Regions from separate parts of the Spirillospora sp. NPDC047279 genome, predicted to be linked through region 4. Evidence: riboswitches for the same ligand, from Rfam matches in the RefSeq annotation. Region 4 holds a riboswitch; each other region holds the start of a gene.
The links. A riboswitch is a leader RNA that binds a small molecule or an ion and turns the genes downstream of it on or off. The one in region 4 is predicted to bind cyclic di-AMP.
Positions count from the first base shown of each region.

Region 1: another riboswitch for cyclic di-AMP. It lies ahead of ABZ810_RS05170 (NlpC/P60 family protein); the one in region 4 lies ahead of ABZ810_RS01225 (hypothetical protein).
Region 2: another riboswitch for cyclic di-AMP. It lies ahead of ABZ810_RS22565 (C40 family peptidase); the one in region 4 lies ahead of ABZ810_RS01225 (hypothetical protein).
Region 3: another riboswitch for cyclic di-AMP. It lies ahead of ABZ810_RS29395 (C40 family peptidase); the one in region 4 lies ahead of ABZ810_RS01225 (hypothetical protein).

Region 1 is NZ_JBEYUA010000002.1:198,498-201,698, reverse strand. Features, by position in the region: gene ABZ810_RS05175 (LuxR C-terminal-related transcriptional regulator) at 409-639, shown strand; gene ABZ810_RS05170 (NlpC/P60 family protein) at 1,024-1,920, opposite strand; cyclic di-AMP (ydaO/yuaA leader) riboswitch at 2,020-2,223, opposite strand; gene ABZ810_RS05165 (amino-acid N-acetyltransferase) at 2,459-2,977, shown strand; gene ABZ810_RS05160 (RDD family protein) at 2,981-3,201, shown strand, end outside.
Region 2 is NZ_JBEYUA010000008.1:300,330-303,530, reverse strand. Features, by position in the region: gene ABZ810_RS22565 (C40 family peptidase) at 507-1,487, opposite strand; cyclic di-AMP (ydaO/yuaA leader) riboswitch at 1,528-1,663, opposite strand; gene typA (translational GTPase TypA) at 2,110-3,201, shown strand, end outside.
Region 3 is NZ_JBEYUA010000012.1:177,090-180,290, reverse strand. Features, by position in the region: gene ABZ810_RS29405 (hypothetical protein) at 1-23, shown strand, start outside; gene ABZ810_RS29400 (NlpC/P60 family protein) at 192-1,178, shown strand; cyclic di-AMP (ydaO/yuaA leader) riboswitch at 1,583-1,772, shown strand; gene ABZ810_RS29395 (C40 family peptidase) at 1,796-2,326, shown strand; cyclic di-AMP (ydaO/yuaA leader) riboswitch at 2,433-2,607, shown strand; gene ABZ810_RS29390 (CHAP domain-containing protein) at 2,618-3,201, shown strand, end outside.
Region 4 is NZ_JBEYUA010000001.1:242,979-246,179, reverse strand. Features, by position in the region: gene ABZ810_RS01230 (S8 family peptidase) at 1-1,112, shown strand, start outside; cyclic di-AMP (ydaO/yuaA leader) riboswitch at 1,275-1,449, shown strand; gene ABZ810_RS01225 (hypothetical protein) at 1,452-2,387, shown strand; gene purL (phosphoribosylformylglycinamidine synthase subunit PurL) at 2,490-3,201, opposite strand, start outside.

The DNA of each region.
Region 1 (3,201 bases), on a different contig from region 4:
GGTACTCAATCGGCGCTTGACGGGCCGGATCCGGCCGCCTAGCGTTCCGAGCCGAAGCGTAGCTTGAAACGATTCACGATCATCGTTGGCACGGGGTCGACGAAATCGGGCGAGAAGGGATGGGCTCGAGATGGCTGGCGATCATGGCCCGTCCCGGAACCAGACCTCCCTGACGGGGTGCCCGCGTTCGGTTGGCCAACGAGTGAATCGTCACCCGGAGTTCCCGCTCGACGCCCCGCAACCGACCCATCGGCCACCTCCGGCCAAGCATGCGAGATGGATAGGAAACAGATGATCTAAGTCCGGAGGCTCCGGACCCACGCAACCCAACGCGTAAGAGGCCTACCCGTGCCTGTGCAGCGGACGGCTGCATCCCCGCGGTCATCACCACGGACGAGGGAGGACGGAGTGGAACAGGCCACACTCGCACGTCGTGGCACCGACGATCTGCGACTGAGCGAGGAGGAGATCAGGTTGCTCGCGCAGATCGCCAGCGGTGTCACAGCCGATGTGGCGGCACGCAAACTCGAGCTGAGCGCGCGGACGTTGAGGCGGCGTCTGCGCACGATCTGCGATCGGCTCGAGGTCAACACCCCTATCGAGGCCGTGGTGTGGGCGGCCCGAAGGCAACTCATCTGAGCAGTTCGAGACGAGCTACGTCCATCCCCGCAGCGGCGACGTTCTGACAGGTAGGTCCCTGCATCAGACGTCGCCGCGGACGAAGCTCCGGCTCGCCCGCCGCGCGGCGCTCCCGGGGGAAGCCGCCGCACCCTTCTCGTCCCCGACCCCCCAACGCCTACGCGCTCCCGTCCACATGTAGGTGTCTTGATCGGTATCACGTCTCTAGCGGCTTCATGTCGTCGGGGCCGAGTCCACCTGGGCTCGGCCCCGACGCGTTCGTTCATGGGGCGGCGTGCGTCAGGCAGCGCCCCTGATGCGCTTTGAGGGCGCAGGAGATGTGCGGGGATGGCGGCGGCTTTCCTCGGGCGTGTGGCGGGTTGTCGAGAGCGTTCCTGGGAGCGGTCAGGCGACGCGGACGGCGCCGGCGTAGGGACGGCCCGACATCGGGACGATCTTGACGACGTCGCCGGTCTGCGGGGCGTGGAGCATCTTGCCGTCGCCGACGTACATGCCCATGTGGTGCAGGTCGGCGTAGAAGAAGACGAGGTCGCCCGGCTGGAGCTGCTCGCGGGAGATGTGGGTGCCCGCGTTCCACTGGCTGCCGGTGTAGTGCGGGAGGCTGATGCCGACCTGCTTGTAGGCCCACATGGTGAGGCCCGAGCAGTCGAACGAGGTCGGGCCCGCGGCGCCCCAGACGTACGGACGGCCGAGCTTGCCCATCGCGTAGCGGAGGGCCTGGGCGCCCTTGCCGGTGCCGACGACGGGGAGCTTGGCGAGCTCGGTGGGGTCGCGCTTGACCAGGCGGCCGCGGACCTTCTCGTAGAGGTCGGTGACCTTCTTGCGCTGGGAGTCCAGCTGGGTCCGGAGCTGGGAGACCTGCTTGGCGCGTTGTTCCGCCGCCTTGCGGGCGCGCTGGGCGGCCTGCATCGCCTGCATGAGGCCCTGGACGCGGGTGCCGTCCTGGGTGGCGAAGTAGTGCAGGGTGGCAGCCTGGTCGAGGAGGCGCTGCGGGTCCTGCGAGGCGACGAACGAGACCGTGGGGTCGGCGCCGCCCTGCATGTAGCTCGTGGCGGCCAGGCTGCCGACCTTCTCGCGCACGCCCTCGAGCGCCTTCTCCTGGCGCTTGGCGTTGTCGGCGGCGACCTTGGCGGCGCGCTGCGACTGCTGGAGCTTCACGCGGAGGCCGTTGTACTGCTCGGTCAGCTGCTCGAGCTGGTCGGCGAGCTTGTGGGCCTGCGAGCGCAGCTCCTTGGTGGACGGCTCGGGGTCGGCGTGCGCCGGCGGGGCCGTCAGCGACACGCCGACGAGCATCCCGGTGACGGCGAGGGCGCGGAATCGAGCACCCCGCCTGCCGCGAACCGAGCGTGAAAAGGATGCAGGGCGCAATGGCTCCACTAATTCTCCTCTCCTCGTCCGCCTACCGAGTTAGCTGACGGGTTCGGGCCGGAGCAGCCCTTCCGCGGATCGGCGCGATGGTCGCGCTCTGCGGATTCACCCCAGTCGGTAACGGGCACCGGGGTGATCCCCCGGAACCCTCCGAAAGTGGGTCCCCGGCTCCTCGGGACGCTGGCTTGCGGCCCGTGGACTCGGCGGTTCGGCCGCCGTGACGGTGGCCGATGTCAGCGCAGGACACTAACGGAGTCGGACCCCGATGCCAACCAGAACATGCGAAATCACAGGCGCCACAGAGTGATCACCTGATGTCACAGGGGTGGGGATGTGCCTTACATCACCTTCGGGGCGGGGGTGTGGTCTCTTTTATCTAGTCACCCCGGGAAGCTACCTACGGTAAGGGGACGTCCACCACAGGTAAAGGCCGGACGTTCGATAATGTCGCCTGTTTGTGGAAGTAGTGATCAGGCGTGCCCGCACCGCCGACGTCCGGCACATCAGGCGCCTCGTCGACATGTACTCGGGGCCGGGGCGCCGCCTGCTCAAGAAGACCACCGTGAAGTTGTACGAGGACGTGCAGGAGTTCTGGGTCGCCGAGGACCTCCAGGCCGACGCCGTCATCGGGTGCGGTGCCCTGCACGTGATCTGGGACGACCTGGCCGAGGTCCGTTCCGTCGCGGTCGACAAGGGACACGGCGGGCGGGGGATCGGTCACCGCATCGTCGCCAAGCTCCTGGAGACCGCGCGGGAACTGGGCGTGGAACGGGTGTTCTGTCTTACCTTCGAGGTGGACTTCTTCGCGCGGCACGGGTTCCAGCCGATCTTGGGTACGCCGGTCTCGCCCGAGGTGTACGAAGAACTTCTGCGCTCTTATGACGACGGTGTGGCCGAGTTTCTGGACCTGGACCGGGTCAAGCCGAATACGTTGGGAAATACCCGGATGTTGCTTCGCCTGGAGGACTGACCGATGAGTGAACCCCCCCACCGCGGGCGGCCCTACCCGCAGTCGGGCCCTGGGCAGCACTGGCAGGGAGGTCAGGCGCCTTCCCAGTGGCAGGGCGGGCAGCCCCCGCAGCAGCAGTGGCAGCAGCAGTGGCAGGGTCAGCAGCAGTGGCAGCCGTCCGAGCCGCATTACGACGACACGGCGGACGCCGCCGAGCTCCCGCTGGCGCCGATCGCGCGGCGCGC
Region 2 (3,201 bases), on a different contig from region 4:
GCACAGTGCAAAGTCGGCGCGGCACAGGATGAACGCAGCGCAGAGCAACACCGACTGGCGTAACGCGGGCCGGGCCGGCCCTTGGCCGGCGCGACATGGGCCGGGCACCGCGCCCAGTGGGCGCCCCGCATCATCGAACGCGGCGCAAAGTCGACCTAGCGCAGGCCGTACACAGCGCAGAGCGGCGCAGGGCGGGGCGCAGCGCGGAGCGGCGCAGGGACAGGCGCAGCACAGAGCAGCGCAGGGGCAGGGGCAGCACGGAGCAGCGCAGGGGCAGGCGCAGCACGGGCCCGGCGCGATGTCCGGGCGCAGCACAGGGCGGCGCGGGGTCGGGCTCAGCACGGAGCAACGCAGTGCGGGGCCAGGCGCAGCGCGGAGCGGCACAGGGCCAGGTGCAGCGCAAGCCAGCGCAGGGTCGGGCGCAGTGCGGGGTGGGGGCGAGACCGTCGGGGGTGGCTCCGGGGCGGGCCAGGGCGGACGGCTCAAGTGGGTGTGGGGCGGGTGGGCTAGGAGATTCGGTTGGCGCCGGCGTAGTCGGAGCGTTCGGAGAGCTTGGAGATCTTGACGACGTCGCCGGTCTGGGGGGCGTGGACGTAGCGGCCGCCGCCCACGTAGATGCCCATGTGGTGGAGGCTGCCGCCGAAGTAGACCAGGTCGCCGGCGCGGAGGGAGCCCTTGTCGACCTTGCTGCCCAGCTGGAAGAGGTCGCCGGTGTAGTGCGGGAGGCCGGACTTGCCGACCTGGGCGTAGGCCCAGACGACGAGGCCCGAGCAGTCGAAGCTGTTGGGGCCCGCGGCGGCCCAGACGTAGGGGCTGCCGAGCTTGCCGAGGGCCTTGCGGGTCATCCTGGCGGGCAGGTCGGAGCCCTTGATGACGGCGGTGTAGCCGGACGTGGGGTCCTTGGTGCGGGTGGTCGTCAGCTTGTCGAGCTGCTTGGTGACCTCGTCCACCTTGGCCTTGGCGGCGGCCTTGGCCTTCTGGGCCCGGTCGGCGGCCTGGGTGGCGGCGGTGTTCTTGGTCTCGGCGTCGCGGCGGGCCTGGTTGGCCTGGTCGATGCGGGCCTGGAGGGCGTTGACGACCGACGCCTGGTTCTGGGCCAGGTAGGCGGAGTCGGAGAGGCCCTCGGTGGTGCCGTTGGTGGTGAACATCATGTCCGGGCCGCCGGTCATGTAGTTGTTCGCGGCCAGGCGGCCGAGCTGCTCGCGGGCGGGAGCGGCCTGGGCCTCGAGGGCTGCGGCCGTCCGGGTGGCCTCGCGGAGGGCGCGCTGGGCCTTGCCGAGTTCGACGCGGGACTTGTTGAACTGCTCGGTGAGCTTCTCGGCCTCGGTGTTGAGGGCGTTCAGGCGCTTGCGCAGCTCGCTCTCGGTGGGCTTGCCGGAGGGGCTGGGAGCCGCGAAGGGGGCGGCGACCAGGGCGGCGGGGGCGGCCTGCGCGGGGGCGATGACGGCGCCTGTCGCGACGACCGCGGCGGTGGCCGCGATGGACATGACGAAACGGCGACGCTGGGGGTCCGGTGACAAGCCGGTGTTCTCCTCTCCTCGTCCGCCTACCGGGTTAGCTGACGGGCTCGGGCCAGGAGTCGCCCTACCGCGCGAACGCGGATTCGCCCCAGGGGGTGTTGGTTCCCCGGTTCCCCTCGGCGGGGATTCGGCGGTCCGGCCACCGTCCCTGTCGGACGTCGAGCGGCCGGATCCGCAGGAGCGTACAAAGGGATGGCAAATTACGGCAAATGCGGCGACCAAAAGGGACATGCGACTGGATGCCGCCGGATGGCGAGAACGCCCTGGTCGCAAGGGTTTCAGACGATCTGGACGCCGCCCGCACGTTCGGAAGGGTTCGAGACCTTCGCCACATCGCAGGACGGCGGCGCGGGCACGTACCTGACCCCGGTTCCGCGGTTGGACGGGTGCCGGGCCGGCGCGGACGGGTGGTCGTGAGGCTGGTCACCGCACTGGAGGGGCGGCGGCCAGAGCTGTACACAAAGGGCCCATGAAGGAGTAATCGTGGCTGGTGTCGGCCGCGGAAGGCCGGGGCGGGTTTGCGCGCCAAGTAGAATTGGCTGGGCCGCACGTCTGCGGCGATTCCCAACCATCACCCAAGCGAGTTCGCATGCCCTTCTCCACGCGCGATGACCTGCGGAACGTCGCGATCGTCGCCCACGTCGACCACGGCAAGACCACGCTGGTCGACGCCATGCTCTGGCAGTCCGGCGCCTTCCGCGAGAACCAGGACGTCGATGACCGCGTCATGGACTCCAATGATCTGGAGCGTGAGAAGGGCATCACCATCCTCGCCAAGAACACGGCGGTCCGGCACAACGGGATGACGATCAACATCATCGACACCCCCGGCCACGCCGACTTCGGCGGCGAGGTCGAGCGCGGGCTGTCGATGGTGGACGGCGTCGTCCTCCTGGTGGACGCCAGCGAGGGCCCCCTCCCCCAGACCCGCTTCGTGCTGCGCAAGGCCCTGGAGGCCAGGCTGCCGGTGATCCTGGTGGTCAACAAGACCGACCGGCCCGACGCGCGCATCGACGAGGTCGTCGACGAGACGTACGAGCTCTTCATGGACCTCGACGCCGAAGAGGACCAGATCGAGTTCCCGATCGTCTTCGCCTCCGGCCGCGCCGGCCGCGCGTCGCTCAACAAGCCCGGCAACGGCGAGCAGCCCGACAGCGAGGACCTCGAGCCGCTGTTCGAGGTCATCAAGAACACGATCCCGGCGCCCTCGTTCGACCCGGACGCGCCGCTCCAGGCGCACGTCACCAACCTCGACGCGTCCAGCTACCTGGGCCGGATCGCGCTCTGCCGCATCTACGCGGGCACGATCAAGAAGGGCCAGCAGGTCGCCTGGTGCCGCCACGACGGCAGCATCGAGCGGGTCAAGATCACCGAGCTGTTGATGACGGACGCGCTGGAGCGCAAGCCCGCCGACGAGGCCGGCCCCGGCGACATCATCGCGATCTCCGGCATCCCGGAGATCATGATCGGTGACACCATCGCCGACCCCGACGACCCGCGCCCGCTGCCGCTGATCACGGTGGACGAGCCCGCCATCTCCATGACCATCGGCACCAACAACAGCCCGATGGCCGGCCGGGAGAAGGGCACCAAGGTCACCGCCCGCATGGTCAAGGACCGCCTCGCCCGCGAGCTGGTCGGCAACGTCTCCATCCGCGTGCTGCCGACCGAGCGTCCCGAC
Region 3 (3,201 bases), on a different contig from region 4:
CCCCGGGCGAGCGCGCATCGTGACCGGCGAGCGCACACCGTGAGTTCGGGACGCGGATCGTGATCTGATCGTCACGGAATGGGGTAAAAGCTGGGCGAGCTTGATGAATACTGACGATTCGGTTGTGACTGGTGTGCCCCCTCGCTAATGTCAGCCGCTGATATAGGCGGACGAGAGGGGCATATCCGACCGTGGCCAGTGATCGCAGCTCCCGGCGGCTGATGGCGACAGCCTGCCTCGCCGCGACGACCACCATGGTGTTGCCCATGGCGTCGGCGCACGCTGAGCCCAAGCCCACCGCGGCCCAGGTCCAGAAGAAGCTCAACAAGCTCAACGAGCAGGTTGAGGATCTGGTCGAGAAGTACAACCAGGTCGGCGAGGATCTCAAGATCGCCAAGAAGAAGCTCCAGGCCAAGCAGCGTGCCGCCAAGGACGAGGAACTCGCGTTCGAGACCCTCCGCGGCAAGATCGCTCAGATGGCCGCCACCGCCTACAAGAACGGCGAGACCGGCGACGTCGCGGGCTTCATCGGCAGCGATGACCCGCAGGCCGTTCTCGACCAGTCGGCGGTCTTCACGCACCTGTCCCGCAACCGCAACTCCGAGGTGACCCAGTTCCTGACCGCCGCACAGCGGGTGCAGCGGGAGAAGGCCCAGGCCCAGCGCGCCTACGACGACGCCGCGGGCAAGGCCAAGGAGCTCAAGGACCAGAAGGCCAAGGTCGAGAAGTCGATCGCGGCCCAAAAGCGGGCGCTCGCCAAGTTCGGCATCAAGACCCAGAAGTCCGGCGGCGGCGCCATCGGCGGCACCTACAACGGCCCCGCCAGCGGCTCGGCCCGCACGGCGCTCGACTTCGCCTACAGCAAGCTCGGCACGCCGTACCAGTACGGCGGCACCGGCCCCCGCTACGACTGCTCCGGCCTGACCATGCGGGCCTGGGAGGCCGCCGGGGTCAGCATCACCCGGACGACCAACTCGCAGTGGGCCGCCACCAAGCGCGTCGCCAAGAGCGACCTGCAGCCCGGCGACCTGGTCTTCTTCCGCAGCCTGGGCCACGTCGGCCTGTACGTGGGCAACGGCCAGATGATCCACTCGCCGAGCACCGGCAAGAGCGTCCAGGTCGTCAGCATCACCTCCGGCTACTACCTGTCGAACTACTACGGCGCCGGACGGCCGTGACGCTCGACACTTCGCGCCCCTAGCCCGGGCGCACCAGAGAACGGACCAGGTCTGACCTGGTCCGTTCTTTACTTTGCGACCGATTTGCTTTCGGTTGACCCTTTGATACTTTGTGGCGACCCGCGGCGCTCACCAGGCGTCGCGTCCCCCCGCTCGACACCGTCCAGGTGCCGAGGCCGGTGCGACGCCCTCCACGCGCCGCACCCGACCGGCCGGCTCAGCCGTACCGTGCGCACGCTCAGGCGTGCATGGCGCCGAACGAGCGCGTCACGACGGCTTTCCATCGAGTCCGGGCCGACGGCGGTTCCCCTGTCTTGGGGCCGCCCCATCACACAACATCAGCGCCGCGCTTTCGCACGCGGGACACAGGGTCCCGCGCACGGGCCCCATCGCGCCCCAGGATCGCCGCGGCAGCGCCGAGTCCGCCATCGCGCGGAGCCGGGGACCCACTCTCGCGGCCCGTCCCTCTTCGACGGGCCCCGAACGGGGTGAATCGGCGCGCCCTCCTTCGATCCCCTCGAACCGGGCGCACCGTAGGGCAACTTCCACGCCCGAACCCGTCAGCTAACCCGGTAGGCGTCTGGAAGAAGGAGACTCCCCTGTCCAGCAACGCTGTCATGTCCCGTCGCGTCCGCTTCGGCGGTCTCGTGGTCGCCACCGCGGTGGCCACCCCCCTTCTCGCGACGGGACCCGCCCCCTCCGCCGAGGCGGCCACCAAGGCCGTTCCGGTGGCCAAGGTCGTCAAGCAGGCCAAGCACAAGACCTGGGCCGAGCGCCAGAAGCTCGCCCAGAAGGCCCTGAAGTACGCGTTCAAGAAGAAGGGCAAGCCGTACCGCTACGGCGCGGCCGGTCCTCACGCCTTCGACTGCTCCGGTCTCGTGCAGTGGTCGTACCGCAAGGCCGGGGTCAAGCTGCCCCGCGTCACCACCGCCCAGTACCGCGCGGTCAAGAACAAGGTGTCCTGGAAGAAGCTCGCCCCCGGCGATCTGGTCTTCTTCAACGGCAAGGGCCACGTGGGCATCGTGTCCAAGCGCAAGGGCAACAAGATCTGGATGATCCACGCCCCCAACAGCCGCAGCCACGTGAAGGTCGTCAAGCTCGACAGCTACCGCAAGAAGACCTTCTCCGGCGCGGTCCGTCCCTACTGAGCCACGTCTTCTACCGAGCCACATCCCTCCCTCACCGGGCGCGGCCGTTCCCTCCCCCCGTGAACGGCCGCGCCCGATCCCCTCAGAAATCTTGAACGGCCGTTTCGGACGGCCACCGCCGAGTCCGCGCACGCGCGGAGCCGGGGACCCACCATGCCTCCGCCCCGACCAGGGGCCCGGCTGAGCAGTCCCTTGGGGTGAATCGGCCTGCGCGCAGGCCGTAGGGCAGCTTCCACGCCCGAACCCGTCAGCTAACCCGGTAGGCGGCATGGAAGCCAAGGAGATCCCCTCGTGCCAGGCAAGCACCGCAAGCCCAGCCCACTCAAGATCACCCTGCGTACCACCGGCGGCCTCGTCGCGGGCGCCGCCGTCATCGGGACGGCGACCGTCACCGCGCAGGCCGCGGTCGGCGCCGCGCCCGCCGGGTCGGCCGCCGCCAAAGCCCCGGCCGCCGCCGCGGCCGTCCAGCCGGGCGCCCCCAAGAAGAAGTCCCACGACGTACCCGAGAAGCTCTCCGGCGACGCGGGCCGGGCGAGCACCGCGCCGTCCGCCGCCGGAGCGTCCAAGGCGCCGGTGAAGACCGAGCCGAAGAAGCCGACCGCCGACGACGCGATCAAGCTCGCCAAGTCCCAGGTGGGCATCTCCGAGGACGAGAACGGCGAGACCAAGTTCAACGAGTGGTACATGGGCACCGACCGCGCCAAGGAGACGCTCGAACGCGACGGCGGCGACCTGGAGGGCTACAGCGACGCCCAGTGGTGCGACATGTTCGTGTCCTGGATCGGCGAGGAGCTCGGGTTCGGCCACGGCATGGGCAGCGACGCCTGGACGGTCGAGCACGCCAAGTGGTTCGAGGAGCAGGACCGCTGGGGCAC
Region 4 (3,201 bases):
GTGCGGCCGCGTTCCCCGTCCTGGCCGGCGGCTCCGACCCCGCACTGGTCCAGGTGACGGCCGCCGAAGGCACGCCGATCCCGGGCAAGTACATCGTCACCCTCAAGGACGGCGCCTCCACCGCGTCCGCCGTGCGGAACGCGAGGGCCGCCGCGGCGGAGCGGTTCGACGGCGTCCTCAACGGCTTCGCCGCCAGGCTCGACGCCGGCCAGCTCGACCGGCTGCGCCGCGACCGCAACGTCGCCGCGATCGAGCACGACCAGCTCGTCTCGATCAGCGGAACGCAGCGCCTCGGGCTGCCCTGGGGTCTCGACCGCGTCGACGAGCGCGCGCTGCCGCTGAGCAGGTCGTACACCTACCGGGCGACCGGCCGCGGCGTGAACGCCTACGTCGTCGACACGGGCCTGGACGTGAAGCACCCGCAGTTCCAGGGGCGCGCGTCGATCGCATGGAAGGCGCCCGGCTTCTCCAGCGGCGCCGACTGCAACGGCCACGGCACCCATGTCGCCGGCACCATCGGCTCCCAGCGCTACGGCGTCGCCAAGCAGGTCAGGATCCGTGCGCTCCGCGTGCTGGGCTGCGACGGCACCGGCCCGATGTCGAACGTCGTCGCCGCGGTCAACTGGCTGCGCAAGAACGCGGCCAAGCCCGCCGTGGCCAACATCTCGATCGGCGGCCCCAAGTCGGCCGCCCTCAACACGGCTGTGGCCAATCTCTCCAAGTCCGGCGTCGTCGTCGCGGTGGCGGCCGGCAACGACGGCAAGAACGCCTGCAACACCTCGCCCGCCGGCGCCGCCGGCGCGGTGACCGTCGGCGCGAGCGACTCGCGCGACCGCAGGGCCGGCTTCTCCAACTGGGGCACGTGCGTCGACATCCACGCCCCGGGCGTCGGAGTGACCTCCACCTGGCCCGGAAAGGGCCGTGAGGTCCTCGACGGCACCTCGATGGCGAGCCCCCATGTGGCGGGCGTCGCGGCGCTCTACCTGACCACGCACCGCAGGGCGGGCTTCGCGGAGGTCGAGAAGTGGCTCAAGGCCAACGCCACGTCCGGCCGGCTGAAGGGTCTGCCCAGTGGCACGCCCAACAAGCTGCTCTACAAGGCCAAGCTGTGAAACCAGTCACATAGGATGGCCCGGTTTCCAGGCGGCGCCCCTGGTTCCGGGACTCGCTGGCGGCACACCCGCCCCAGGGGTTTAATCTTGGCGAAGTAACGAACGTTTCCTTGCAGTTCATTGGCATTCGGTCGGTGACTCGCCACGGCCCACCGGGCAGTCTGGCCGAACCTGCCGAGTCCCGCGCCATGCCGCGCGGGAACCGGGGACCCACATGCCGGAGCGTCACCGCGCTTCCGGCCGGGGTGAATTCGGGACCGCAACCAGCGGATCCGATAGGGCTGACTCCCGGCCCGAACCCGTCAGCTAACCCGGTAGGCGAATGAGGAGAGGAGAAGCGTGGAGACCCCCACCTCCACTCGCTGGCGTCGTGCCCGGCGCGCCGTCGTCGCCGTCGCCGGCCTCGTGCCGTTGGTGGCGAGCGCGACCGTCACCGGCCCGGCCGCCCAGGCCGACCCGGGTGACGCCGGGCGGGTCAGCAAGCTGAACGCCCAGATCGAGAGGCTCGACAAGGCGTACGGCGGCGACCTCGCGAGGTTGCGCGACTCGCAGCACGACGTCAAGCAGGCCCTGCAGCGCGCTCAGGACCTCAAGGAGGACCTGGCCCAGGCCCGCGGGCTGGTGGCCCAGATCGCGGCCTCGCAGTACATGACGGGCGGCACCGACCCCTCCGTGGCCGTGCTGGCGAACGACGACCCCTCCACGTACCTCAACAACGCGTCGCTGGTCAGCCATGTGGCCCAGAACCAGGCCGGCAAGGTCCAGCAGATCCAGCAGCTGGTCGCCCAGCAGGAGAAGGCCCGCGCCGAGGCGCAGAACAAGATCAAGCAGCTCGAGAAGCAGATCAAGGACCTGGTCAAGCAGAAGGCCCGGGTCAAGGTGCTGCTCAAGAAGTACAAGCCGGAGTCCCCGAGCGTCGGCATGGCCGGGGTCACGCCCCGCATGAAGAAGGTCCACGACGTCCTGGACACCGAGTTCGGCCCGTTCCCGACCATCGGGTGCGTACGTTCCGGCGGCGACCCGCAGGACCACGCCACCGGCCAGGCCTGCGACTTCATGGTCACCACCGGCGGCCAGATGGCGACGGGCAGCGCGCAGCAGCAGGGCGACCGCGCCGCCGCCTACGCGATCGCCAACGCCGACAGGCTGGGCGTCAAGTACGTGATCTGGCGGCAGCGCATCTACGACATGCGCAGCCCCGGCTGGTCGTCCATGAGCAACCGCGGCGGCGTGACCGCCAACCACTACGACCACGTCCACGTCTCGGTCTTCTAGGACCCGCCCGGCTGTCGTTGGGCCTGGCGGGCTCCACGACGGCCGTTGACGCGCGAACGCCCGGTCACCCTCGCGGGGTGGCCGGGCGTTCGCGGTCGTGGCTCAGTCGGCGTAGCTGGGCAGGGTCCGCTCGTGGGCCTCGCCCAGCTCGGCGAGCGGGATCGAGAAGAGCTCCTCCTCGCGGCTGGAGACCGTGAGGGCGTCGCCGCCGGTGACGCCGATCTGGGCGACCGGGACGCCGGCCTGCTCGCACAGGGCGGCCAGGCGGGCCTCGCCGCCGGGCCGGATCGCGACCACGGCGCGGGCGACGGACTCGCTGAACAGGGACACGAACGCGTCGCCGGGCAGCGTGATCTGGGCGCCCAGGCCGCCGCGCAGGCACGACTCGACGAGGGTCTGGGACAGCCCGCCGTCGGAGACGTCGTGCGAGGCGGTCAGCAGGCCCTCGCGGGCGGCGGTGACCAGGACGGAGGCCAGCGCGGCCTCGGCGGCCAGGTCGACCAGCGGCGGGAGGCCGCCCAGGTGGCCGTAGACCACGTGCGCCCATTCCGAGCCGCCGAACTCCTCGCGGGTCTCGCCGAGCAGGGCGATGGTCGCGCCCTCGGAGGTGAACGACATGTTGGCCCGGCGCCGGACGTCGTCGTGCACGCCCAGCACGCCGATGACCGGCGTCGGGTTGATCGGCGTGGTGCCGGTCTGGTTGTAGAACGAGACGTTGCCGCCGGTGACCGGGATGCCGAGGTACTGGCAGGCGTCGGCCAGGCCCTCGACCGCGCGGGCGAACTGCCACATGACCCCCGGGTCCTCCGGGGAG